One region of the Micromonospora sp. NPDC023814 genome, then DNA from elsewhere that is predicted to be linked to it. Evidence: riboswitches for the same ligand, from Rfam matches in the RefSeq annotation. Region 1 holds a riboswitch; the other holds the start of a gene.

Evidence for each region. Region 1 has a riboswitch for ZMP and ZTP ahead of AB0G14_RS19865 (glycine hydroxymethyltransferase). Riboswitches for the same ligand answer to the same signal wherever they lie in the genome.
Region 2: another riboswitch for ZMP and ZTP. It lies ahead of AB0G14_RS14545 (tetrahydrofolate dehydrogenase/cyclohydrolase catalytic domain-containing protein); the one in region 1 lies ahead of AB0G14_RS19865 (glycine hydroxymethyltransferase).

What each region holds. Positions count from the first base shown of each region.
Region 1 is NZ_JBFAAF010000035.1:4,878-10,806, forward strand. It holds gene AB0G14_RS19855 (hypothetical protein) at 123-383, shown strand; gene araB (ribulokinase) at 566-2,236, shown strand; gene AB0G14_RS19865 (glycine hydroxymethyltransferase) at 2,350-3,789, opposite strand; ZMP/ZTP riboswitch at 3,807-3,896, opposite strand; gene AB0G14_RS19870 (metallophosphoesterase) at 4,026-4,877, shown strand; gene AB0G14_RS19875 (hemerythrin domain-containing protein) at 4,920-5,420, opposite strand; gene AB0G14_RS19880 (S8 family serine peptidase) at 5,535-5,929, opposite strand, start outside.
Region 2 is NZ_JBFAAF010000022.1:50,152-56,080, forward strand. It holds gene AB0G14_RS14540 (MFS transporter) at 1-1,314, shown strand, start outside; gene AB0G14_RS14545 (tetrahydrofolate dehydrogenase/cyclohydrolase catalytic domain-containing protein) at 1,557-2,423, opposite strand; ZMP/ZTP riboswitch at 2,439-2,523, opposite strand; gene AB0G14_RS14550 (endonuclease/exonuclease/phosphatase family protein) at 2,539-3,318, opposite strand; partial or broken gene AB0G14_RS14555 (antibiotic acetyltransferase) at 3,637-3,834, shown strand; gene AB0G14_RS14560 (RNA-guided endonuclease TnpB family protein) at 3,954-5,090, opposite strand; partial or broken gene AB0G14_RS14565 (CatB-related O-acetyltransferase) at 5,192-5,611, shown strand; gene AB0G14_RS14570 (alpha/beta hydrolase) at 5,893-5,929, shown strand, end outside.

The sequences.
Region 1 (5,929 bases):
CCCGTGGGGGAGGGTGTCCACAGTCGGCGGTGGCGGCGCGCCGTCTCGGCGCTGACACACCGCGTTCACCGCATGGCAAAGCGCGACTGCCCGTGTTTCGCCGTCCTTCGTGGACACCCATAATGGACGTCATGATCGCTTGGGAGTACGCGTTGCTGGTCCGCCGCTATCAGGGGCAGGGCCGCAACTTCCATGTCAGCTTCATCTGGTACGGCCCGGACGGGACGCGCCGGGACATCACCGCGTACGGCGACACCGCGATCGCGCACCTCAACCGGGCCGGCCGGGAAGGCTGGGAGCTGGTCTCCGCCGCCGAGGACGTGAACAACATCCAGGGCAGCACCGAGGTGCACCGCTACCACCTGAAACGGCCCATCGCCTGACCCGGCGGGGAACGGACGGTCAATCCCAGCGGTCCTCATCCGTGGGGTGACGACCGGGTGGCGGGGTGCGAGACGACGTGGATCCACGAATGGGGATCAATGGCTGCGGTAGCGTTGCCTCCCGCCGCCGCCGACCGGCCGCCCCGCCCGGGCGCCGGAGCGGCGCGGCCGGAGGAGGAGCGGTGACGCAGCCGGCAGCCGGGGCGCCCCGGCACGTCGTCGGGGTCGACTTCGGCACCCTCTCCGGCCGGGCAGTCGTGGTGGACGTCGCCGACGGCGTCGTGCGCGGCGAGGCCGTGCACGCGTACCGGCACGGAGTGATCACGGAGCGGCTGCCCGACGGGACGCCGCTGCCGCCGGACTGGGCGTTGCAGCACGCGGACGACCACCGCGAGGTGCTCCGGGTCGCGGTGCCCGCCGCGCTGCGGGCCGCCGGCGTACGCCCCGAGGACGTTGGCGGCATCGGCGTCGACGCCACCTCCTGCACGATGCTGCCCACCCGCGCCGACGGCACCCCGCTCTGCGAGCTGCCCGAGCTGGCCGGTCGGCCGCACGCGTACCCGAAGCTGTGGCGGCACCACGCGGCCCAGCGGCAGGCCGCCCGGATCAACGACGTCGCCGCCGCGCGCGGCGAGACCTGGCTGCCCCGCTACGGCGGGCGGGTCTCCGCCGAGTGGCAGCTCGCCAAGGCGCTGGAGGTGCTGGAGGAGGACCCGGCGGTCTTCGACCGCGCGGAGCGCTTCATCGAGACGGCGGACTGGCTGGTCTGGCAGCTCTGCGGGCGGGAGACCCGCAACGTCTCCGCCGCCGGCTTCAAGGGGCTGCGGCAGGACGGGCGGTACCCGTCGGCGGAGTTCCTGCGCGCCGTGCACCCCCGCCTCGACGGGCTGCTGCCCCGGATCGACGGCCCGCTCGCGCCGCTGGGCGCCCGGGCGGGCGGGCTGACCGCCGAGGCGGCCCGGTGGACCGGGCTGCCGGTGGGCACCGCCGTCGCGGTCGGGTCCATCGACGCGCACGTCACCGCCGCGGCTGCCCGCGCGGTCGAGCCGGGCCGGATGCTCGCCGTCCTCGGCACCTCCACCTGCCTGATCATGAACGCGGCGGCGTACCACGAGGTGCCCGGGGTCTGCGGCGTGGTCGACGGCGGCGTCACCACCGGTTCCTGGGGCTACGAGGCGGGGCAGAGTGGCGTCGGGGACATCTTCGCCTGGTACGTCCGCACCGGCCTGCCGGCCGACTACGCCGACGAGGCGCGCCGCCGCGGGCTGAGCCCGTACGAGCTGCTGGACGCCCTCGCCGCCGAGCAGCCGGTGGGCGGGCACGGGCTGCTGGCGCTGGACTGGCACAGCGGCAACCGGTCGGTGCTCATGGACCACGAGCTGAGCGGGGTGCTGGTGGGGCTGACCCTGGCCACCCGGCCGGAGGAGATCTGGCGGGCGCTGCTGGAGGCCACCGCGTTCGGCGCCCGGACGGTGGTCGACGCGTTCACCGCCGCCGGGGTGGCCGTCGACGAGCTGACCGTGGCCGGCGGGCTGACCCGCAACCGGCTGCTGCTGCGGATCTACGCCGACGTCATCGGCCGGCCGCTGCACGTGGTCGACTCCGCGCACCCGGCGGCGCTGGGCGCGGCGATCCACGCGGCGGTCGCCGCCGGGGCGTACCCGGACGTGCCGGCCGCCTCGGCGGCGATGGGCGCCGCCCGCCGCGAGACCTGGCACCCCGACCCGGCCCGGGCGGCCGCCTACGACGAGCTGTACGCGGACTACCGCGCGCTGCACGACCACTTCGGCCGGGGCGGCACCGACGTCCTGCACCGCCTCCGCGCCCGCCGCCACCGCACCCACCGCCCCTGACGCTCCCACCCCCGCGCGGCCGGACGGGGACGAGGGCGGGACGGGGACGAGGGCGGGACGGGGACGCCCCCGCGCGGCGGGGCCGGGCGGGGGCGTCGGGGCGGGTGCCCGGGTCAGCCGAGGTCGACGGCCGGGTAGAGCGGGAAGCCCGTGAGCAGGTCGCTGGCCTGCTTGCCGACCCGGTCGGCGACGGCCGGGTCGAGGACGTACTTGGCCTTCGACGGGGTGCCGTCCGGGTTCGCGCCCGGCCGGGTCTGGCTGAGCACGGTGTGGATCAGCTCGGCCGTCTCGTCCATCTGCGCCGGGCCCAGCCCCCGGGTGGTCAGCGCCGGGGTGCCGATGCGGATGCCGGAGGTGTACCAGGCGCCGTTCGGGTCCTGCGGGACGGAGTTGCGGTTGGTGACGATGCCCGAGTCGAGCAGGGCCTGCTCGGCCTGCCGGCCGGTCAGCCCGTAGCCGGTGACGTCGATGAGCACCAGGTGGTTGTCGGTGCCGCCGGTGACCAGCTTGCCGCCCCGGCGCAGCAGCCCCTCGGCGAGGGCCTGGGCGTTGGCGACGATCCGCTGGGCGTAGTCGGCGAAGTCGGGACGGCGGGCCTCGGCCAGGGCGACGGCCTTGGCGGCCATCACGTGCGGCAGCGGGCCGCCGAGCACCATCGGGCAGCCCCGGTCGACCTGGTCGGCCAGCTCGGGCTGGCAGAGCACCATGCCGCCGCGCGGGCCGCGCAGCGACTTGTGCGTGGTGGTGGTGACGATGTGCGCGTGCGGCACCGGGTCGAAGTCGCCGGTGAAGACCTTGCCGGCGACCAGGCCGGCGAAGTGCGCCATGTCGACCATGAAGGTGGCGCCGACCGAGTCGGCGATCTCCCGCATGATCCGGAAGTTGACCTTCCGGGGGTACGCCGAGTAGCCGGCGACCAGGATCAGCGGCTTGAACTCGCGGGCCGCCTCGGCGACCCTGTCGTAGTCGACCAGCCCGGTGGCCGGGTCGGTGCCGTAGCTGCGCTGGTCGAACATCTTGCCGGAGATGTTCGGGCGGAAACCGTGGGTGAGGTGGCCGCCCGCGTCCAGGGACATGCCGAGCATCCGCTGGTTGCCCAGCTCCCGGCGCAGCGCGAACCAGTCGGCCTCGGTGAGGTCGTTGACCTGCCGCACCTGGGCCTTCTTCAGCGCCGGGGACTCCACCCGGTCGGCCAGGATTGCCCAGAACGCGACCAGGTTGGCGTCGATGCCGGAGTGCGGCTGCACGTACGCGTGGGCGGCGCCGAACAGCTCCCGGGCGTGCTCGGCGGCGAGCGCCTCGACGGTGTCCACGTTCTGGCAGCCGGCGTAGAAGCGGCGGCCGACGGTGCCCTCGGCGTACTTGTCGCTGAACCAGTTGCCCATGGCCAGCAGGGTGGCCGGGGAGGCGTAGTTCTCGCTGGCGATGAGCTTGAGCGACTCGCGCTGGTCGGCGAGCTCGGCGCCGATGGCGTCGGCCACCCGCGGCTCGACGGCGCGGATCACCTCGAGGGCGCTGCGGAAGGCGGTGGATTCGGCGTTCGGCGACGACATGCGACCTCCAGTGACGTGCGGAAGGCCCAGGCGCTCGGCATGCGTCCTCATGACGGGACCGCTTCCCGATGGTTCTCCATCCCCACGCGCCAGTCACGGCCCACCGCCGATCCTACCGGGTCGGCCGGGCGCGCCCCGGCCCACCTGGGGACCGCCGCACCCGTGGTGCGGTACATCGATCGGCGCGCGCCCCGCGCGGTTCGCGGTCGTCCCCGGCGGCGCATAGGATCGCGGTCATGGCAGGGGAGGACGGCGGGGGCGGCAGCCTGCTCGCCATCAGCGACCTGCACGTGGGGCACCAGGGCAACCGGGCGGTGGTGGAGGGGCTGCGCCCGGGGTCGCCGGACGACTGGCTGATCGTCGCCGGGGACGTCGGCGACACCGTGGCCGACGTCGAGTGGGCCCTCGGGCTGCTCGGTGACCGCTTCGCGCGGGTGGTCTGGGCGCCGGGCAACCACGAGCTGTGGACCCCGCCGGCCGACCCGGTGGCGCTGCGCGGGGTCGCACGCTACCAGCACCTCGTCGACCTGTGCCGGCGCCTCGGCGTGCTGACCCCCGAGGATCCGTACCCGGTGTGGCGGGGGTCGGGCGGGCCGGTGCTGGTGGCGCCGCTGTTCCTGCTCTACGACCACAGCTGGCGCCCGGAGGGGTTCGACACTCCGGAGGCGGCGCTGGCCGAGGCGTACCGGACGGGGATCGTCTGCACCGACGAGTTCCTGCTGCACCCCGACCCGTACCCGAGCCGGTCGGCGTGGTCCGCCGCCCGGGTCGCCGAGACCGCCCGCCGGCTCGCCGCGCGGGAGCCGGGGCTGCCGACCGTGCTGGTCAACCACTGGCCGCTGCTGCGCGAGCCGACCCGGATCCTGCGTTATCCGATCTTCGCCCAGTGGTGCGGCACCGAGGCCACGGCCGACTGGCACCTGCGCTTCGACGCCGCCGCGGTGGTCTACGGCCACCTGCACATCCCGCGCACCACCTGGCACGACGGGGTGCGGTTCGAGGAGGTGTCGGTGGGCTACCCGAGGGAGTGGCGGTCCCGGGCCGTACCGCCGGCGCTGCGGCGGATCCTGCCCGCGTCCCCGGCGTGACGACGGGCCCCGGCGCACCGGGGCCCGTCGGAGGTGGTCGGCTCAGGCCGTGACGGCGTCGAGCGACTTCTTGATCGCCTTCGGGTCGGTCGGCTTGCGTGGCGCGTCCGCGCGCAGCTCGATCATCCGCTCGCCGATCTCCTGGAGCTGCTTACGGCCGAGCGCCTCGCGCACCTTCGGGAACCACTCCTGCTCCTCCTCCTCGACGTGGTGCAGGACGCTCTCGATCAGCACCGTGGTCTTGGCGTTGAAGCGCTCGTCGTCGGCGTCCATGGCGAACAGTTCGGCGCAGAGCACGTCGGCGACGTGGTGCTCCTCGTACGACTCGAGGATGTCGTCCTCCAGGTCGGGCAGGAGCTTGCGGACCTCCGGGTACATCACCTCGTTCTCCAGGTAGGTGTGCACCGTGAGGGCCTCCAGGATCTGGCTCACCAGCTTCTGCCGCTGCGCCGCCGGTCCCTCCTCGGCATCCTGGAACGCCTTGAACAGACGGCGCATCTCCTTGTGGTCCTCTTTCAACAGGACGATGGCATCGGTGGACACCGTTGACCTCCTCGGCTCGTCGGACGCCTCCTCCCGTACCCCGGCCGTGACCAGGAAAAACGGGTGGGGCCCGGCGGATCACCGCCGGGCCCCACCACGGGTCGTGCCGTGCTGCTACTTCACCACGTTGTACGCGTTGACCATGCCGGCGCCGTAGAACGAGTTGCGCTCGCCCCCGGTGCAGGTGGCCGGGTAGCCCGGCCGCGGCTCCCAGACGCCCTCCTCACAGGGGACCGACTCGGCGGTCCGCTCCAGGAAGGACGCCAGCTGGCCCGGCGTCAGGTCGGGGTGGGCCGACAGGGCCAGCGCCGCGACGCCGGCCGCGTGCGGGCTCGACATCGACGTGCCCTGCTTGTAACCCCAGCCGTTGGTCTTCGTCGCCGTGTTGAAGGTGGTCGACAGAATGCCGTCGGTCGGGGTCGAGCTGGCGCCGTTGGTGCGGAACCGGGTGTCGCCGCCCGGTGCGGTGACGTCCACGACGCCCAGGCCGTACGAGGAGTAGTAGCTCT
Region 2 (5,929 bases), on a different contig from region 1:
TCGATCCTGAACGTGGCGTTGCCGGCGATCGGTCGGGACGTGGGCCTGTCGTTGGGGGCGCTGCAGTGGGTGGTGACGGCGTTCGCGTTGTGCGCGGCGGGGTTCACGCTGCTGTTCGGGCGGGTTGCGGACCTGTTCGGTCGGCGTCGGCTGTTCCTGGTGGGGGTGGCGGCGCTCGGGGTGTCGTCGCTGGTCGGTGGGCTGGCGGACGACGCGCGGGTGTTGCTGGCGGCGCGGGTGGTGCAGGGTTTGGCGACGGCGGCGGTGACTCCGGCGGCGCTGTCGCTGTTGACGACGTCGTTTCCGGAGGGGCCGGCGCGTGAGCGGGCGCTCGGGCTCAACGGTGCGCTGATGGCTGCCGGGTTCACCGCCGGTGCCGTCCTCGGCGGTGTGCTGACGGATCTGTGGAGCTGGCGGTGGACGTTCTTCATCAACGTCGTGGTCGCGGCGGCGGTGTTGGCGGTCGCGCCGGTGGTGCTCGCGGAGAGCCGGCCGCGGCGGCGCCCGCGGTTGGACGTGCCGGGTGCGGTGGCGGTGACCGGTGGTCTTCTGGCGCTGGTGTACGGGCTCACCGAGGCCGGGCGGCGGTCGTGGGGTGATCCGCGGGCGTGGGGGTCGCTGCTGGCGGCGGTGGTGTTGCTGGCGGTGTTCTGGATGGTGGAGCGGCGGGTGGCGGAGCCGCTCGTCCCGGTGCGTGTCCTGACCCGACGCGGTGTGGGTTGGGGGAACGTGGCGGGGATGCTCGCGTTCGCGACGGAGACGTCGCTGGTGTTCCTGCTCACCCTGTACCTGCAGGACGTGCTGGGCTATTCGCCGCTCGCGGCGGGGTTGTCGTTCGCGGTGCTGGGGGGCGGGACCGTGTTGGGGGGAATGGTGGCGCCTCGGTTGCTCGCCCGGATCGGCGGCAAGCGGGCCATCGTCGTGGGGTTCGTGGTGCAGGCCGCGGCGACGTTGCCGTTGGCGTTCCTCGGTGCCGACCGGGTGTGGCTGGTGGTGTTGCTGGCGGCGACGTTCGTCGGTGGGGTGGCGAATCTGGTGGCGATCGTCGGGTTCATGGTCACGGCCACCTCGGGGCTGCCGCCGGAGGAGCAGGGTCTGGCGACCGGGCTGGCGACGATGAGTCAGCAGGTCGGGATCACTCTTGGTGTGCCGGTGATGTCGTCGGTGGTGACGGCGGTCGCCGCGGGCGGCGCCGGTGCGTCGGGGGTGGTGCTGCAGGGGGTCGGGGTCGCGGTTGGGGTGAACGCCCTCGCCTGCGTGGGGGCGGCGGTCCTCGCCGGGTTCGTCCTTCCGTCGGCGCGGGAGGGGGCGTGACCGGCGGGCAGGTGCGGGCGTTCGCCGGTCACGGCGGGGTCACCGAGCTGGTGGGTGCGGCCCGCGGGGAGCGGGACGAGCGTCCCGCTCCCCCGGCGTCCTGATCCGGGAACCGGGGTGCCGGCGCCGGGTGCGGCCCGAGGGGTGCTCGGGTGGTGGACGGGGGTCACGGCGTCCGGTCCACCCGGGGTCCGGCGTGTCCGGCCCGGCGTCGAGGGCGTTCGCCGCCGGGCCGGACGACGTCAGGCGTGGCCGGTGGCGCGGCGGGCGGCGTCGAGGGCGTTACGGAAGAGCATGGCGACGGTGGTGGGGCCTACTCCCCCGACGCGGGGGGCGATGGCGCCGGCGACGTCGACGCAGGTCTCGTCGACGTCGGGCAGCAGGCGGCGTCCTTCGTAGCGGACGCCGCCGCCGATGACGGTGGCGCCGGGGCGGACGTGTTCGGGCTGGATGATGCCGGGGACGCCGGCGGCGGCGATGAGGATGTCGGCGCGGCGGGTGTGGGTGGCCCAGTCGGGGACGCCGGTGTGGACGACGGTGACGGCGGCGTTGGCGGTGGGGCGTTTCTGGGTGAGCAGCAGGGCGAGGGGGCGGCCGAGGGTGGCGCCGCGGCCGAGGATGACGACGTCGCGGCCGGCGACGGGGATGTCGTGGAAGGCGAGCAGGGCTTCGATGCCGGCGGGGGTGCAGGGCAGCGGGCCGGGCAGGCCGAGGGCGAGTCGTCCCATGTTGAGCGGGTGCATGCCGTCGACGTCGAGGTCGGGGTCCATGGTCTGCAGGGCCCGGTCGTAGTCGAGGTGGCCGGGGATGGGGTGTTGGATGAGCAGGCCGTGGACGTCGGGTGCGGTGTTGAAGTCGGCGATGGCGCGGTGCAGGTCGGCCTGGGTGGCGGTGGCGGGCAGGTGGATGTGGGGTGAGTCGAAGCCGAGTTCGGCGGCCTGGCGCTGTTTGATGCGGATGTAGCCGGCGCTGGCGTCGTCGTCGCCGACGAGGATGGTGGCGAGGCTGGGGGTGATGCCGGCGGCGCGTAGGGCGGTGACGCCGGCGGCGACGTCGGTGAGGATGCGCTCGGCGACGGGGGCGCCGGGCAGGAGTCGGGCGGTGGGCATGGTGCTCCTGTCGTCAGCGGAGGCCCAGGCGGTCGACCTCTGCTCGTGGAGCTCCCCGATGGTTGTTGCCATCCCCTGGCCGCCAGTCGCGTCGGGTTCAGCTTGCCACAGGCGGTCAGCCGAGGTCGACCAGGAGGGGGCGGTGGTCGGAGATGGCGGACAGGGGGGTGTGGACGGCGGTGACGGGCGGGAGCCGGTCGATGCCGTGGCGGTCGGCGAGGATGTGGTCGAGTTGCACGCGGGGTTGCCCGGCGGGGTAGGTGGGGCGGCGGCCCAGGGGGCGCCAGCCGGTGAGGAGTCGGGCGGGGCCGGCGGGGAGGTTCAGGTCGCCGAGGAGGATGCGGGGCGCGGGCAGGGTGCGTAGGGCGCGGACGGTCTGGCGGAGTTGGTGGGCGTTCCAGCCGGGGACGAAGGACAGGTGGGTGGCGGCGACGGTGAGGTGGCCGTGTGGGGTGTCGAGGACGGCGGCGAGGACGACGCGGGGTTCGTCGTGCAGGAGGGTGAGTCCGCCGCCGGGCCCGGGGACGTAGACGGGTGAGCGTACGGGGGCGGGGCGCAGGCGGGTGACCTGCCAGCTGCGGACGTGGTGGCGGGTGACGAGGCCGACGCCGTAGCAGGGTTCGCCGTGTCCGTCGTCGTCGTGGCGCAGGGGGCGGAACTGTTCGCCGGGGGTGCCGACGACGGCGGCGGCGAAGCGGTGTTCGTCGGCGCCGAGGGCGCGGGCGGCGATGGCGGTGAGGTCGAGTTTGCCGCTGCGGCTCTGGTCGCGGTCGACTTCCTGCAGGGCGAGGACGTCGGCGTCGAGGGCGGTGACGGCGGCGGTGAGCCGGTCGGGGTCGACGAGGCCGTCGGTGAGGGACCGGCCGTGCAGCAGGTTGAAGGTGGCCAGGCGCACGTTTGCACCCTACGTGGCCGTGGGAGGGTTGCCGGGTGTTGAAGGTGCTGTGGTGTTCGGTGGTGCTGTTCGTGGCGGTGGGTGCGGTGGGTGTGTGGTTGCGTTGGCGGCGGGGTCGGTGACGGTGGTGCGGGCCGGCGGGGCCGGGGTGCCCGGTCGAGTTTTTTGGCGGATGAGCCAGGCCGAGGCGTGACGCCGCGGCGGTGAATCGATGTCCTGGGACGGCGTGGTGCCGCGGTCATGGAGCGGACACGGACCCGTAACCGATGGGAGTCTCCTTCCGTGCCTGTGCCTGCCGACCCGACGGTCCTCCATCCGATGCCTGAGCAGCCGCGGGTGGTGCTGCTCAGGCCGCTGGTGAAGTCCCCGCTGATCGAGGTCGGGGAGTACACCTACTACGACGACCCGGACGATGCGACCACGTTCGAGACGCGCAACGTGCTCTACCACTACGGGCCGGAGAAGCTGATTATCGGCAAGTTCTGTGCGCTGGGCACGGGAGTGCGGTTCATCTTGACATCCTCCCGGCCCTGAAGGCCGGGATTCCCACGGTCACCCGTGAGGTTTCCTGTTTCATCGCCGACTGCCTTTCCGGGAGGTTTCCCTTGAGGTCTTACACCAGCTCCGCAGGCGTTTCACCTCTCCGCCAGCCCGGCGGCGAGGATGTTTCTAGCAGCGTTGATGTCCCGGTCGTGCTCCACCCCACAACCGGGGCACGTCCAGACGCGGGTGTTGAGGGCGAGGGTGGTGTTGATCCGCCCGCACGTCGAACAGGTCTTGGACGACGGGTACCACCGGTCGACGGGGATCACCTCACGCCCGTACCACTGGGCTTTGTATTCCAGCATGTCGCGGAACTGGGACCAGGCCGCGTCGGAGATGACGCGGGCCAGGCGACGGTTGCGGAGCATGTTACGCACGCTGAGGTCTTCGATCACGACCGTTTGGTTCTCACGGACGAGTCGAGTGGTCAGCTTGTGCAGATGGTCCCGCCGCCGGTCGGCGATACGGCCATGAATCCGGGCCACAGTGAGCCGGGCCTTCGTCCGGTTCGCGGAGCCCTTCTGTTTGCGGGCCAGGTTCCGCTGGGCCTTGGCCAGCTTGCGCCGGTCGGCCTGCCCGTAACGCGGGTTGGCCACCTTGCCGTGCCCGTCGCTCACCCCGGGGATCGGGCGGGACAGGGTGAGCAGGCTGGTGATGCCCGCGTCCACCCCGACCTTCGCCGTAACGGGCGGCAGTGGCGCCACGGTCGGGTCCTCCACCAACAGAGATACGAACCAACGGCCGGCGGCGTCTCGGGACACCGTGACCGTGGAGGGTTCCGCCCCTACGGGCAAGGGCCGGGACCACACGATGTCCAGCGGGGTATCCATCTTGGCCAGGGTGAGTCGGCCGTCACGCCAGCGGAAGGCCGACCGAGTGAACTCGGCCGACGTCCGCGACTTGCGCTTGGACTTGAACCGCGGGTACCGGGCCCGCTTGTCCCAGAACGCCACGTACGCGGCCTGAAGGTGACGCAGCGTCTGCTGAAGCGGCACCGAGGACACCTCGTTGAGGAACGCCAACTCCTCGGTGCGTTTCCACTCGGTCAGCCACGCCGAGGACTGCACATAGGTGGTGCGCTGACGGTCAACCGCCCACGCCCGGGTACGGGCCTCCAACGCCCGGTTGTACACCAGACGCACACACCCGAACGTGCGATTCAACTGCCCGGCCTGTTCCGGGGACGGGTAGAAGCGGTACTTGTATGCCCGCTTCACCACCTCACCCATGCCTCACATCCTAGCCACCGTCCATGTAAGACAACATTCGAGGGGAGGGAGCGACGTATCCTCCCGGCCCTGAACGGCTGGGTTTCCACGCCGCAATTCCGATGAACGGTGCCAACCACCGGATGGACGGCCCCTCGACCTTCCCTCTCCCGACCATGGGCGGCTCGTGGTCAGAACACTTCGACCTGCTCACCGGGCTGCCGAGCCGAGGGGACACCGTCGTCGGCAACGATGTCTGGTTCGGTTACGGCACGATGGTCATGCCCGGCGTACGGATCGGGCGCGGCGCGATCGTCGGCTCGGGCGCCGTGGTTACCAGCGACGTGCCCGACTACGGCATCGTCGGCGGCAACCCGGCCCGCCTCATCCGCGCCCGCTACAACGACCAGGACGTTGCCCGGCTGCTGGCGGTGGCCTGGTGGGACTGGCCCGTGGAGCACATCACCGCGCACGTGCCGACGATCATGTCGGGCAGCATCGCCGATCTGGAGGTCGCCGCCCCGGACACTGCGCGCGGTTGACGCGCGGGCAGGAGATCCTGTGCGGGCGCATCGTCCTGCGTGGGACGTCTCCAATCGCACCGTAACCGCATGCGGCCTGTCCGTGGCATCCGGCCACGGAGCCTGCACAGAAACACGTTTGGCGGATCACGGCGGCCGCTGCTAGTTTTCCGGAGGCCGTGCGAGAGACCGAGGAGGTGGTACCCGTGAACGTTTCGACATGGGTGCTCCCCTCTGGGGTCACGGTCGGGCGATAGGTCGTCCGGGAGCGCCGTTCACGAGCACTTCCGAAAGGCACGACCATGCGATTCACTTCTGAACAGCGCCTCGATGACGGCG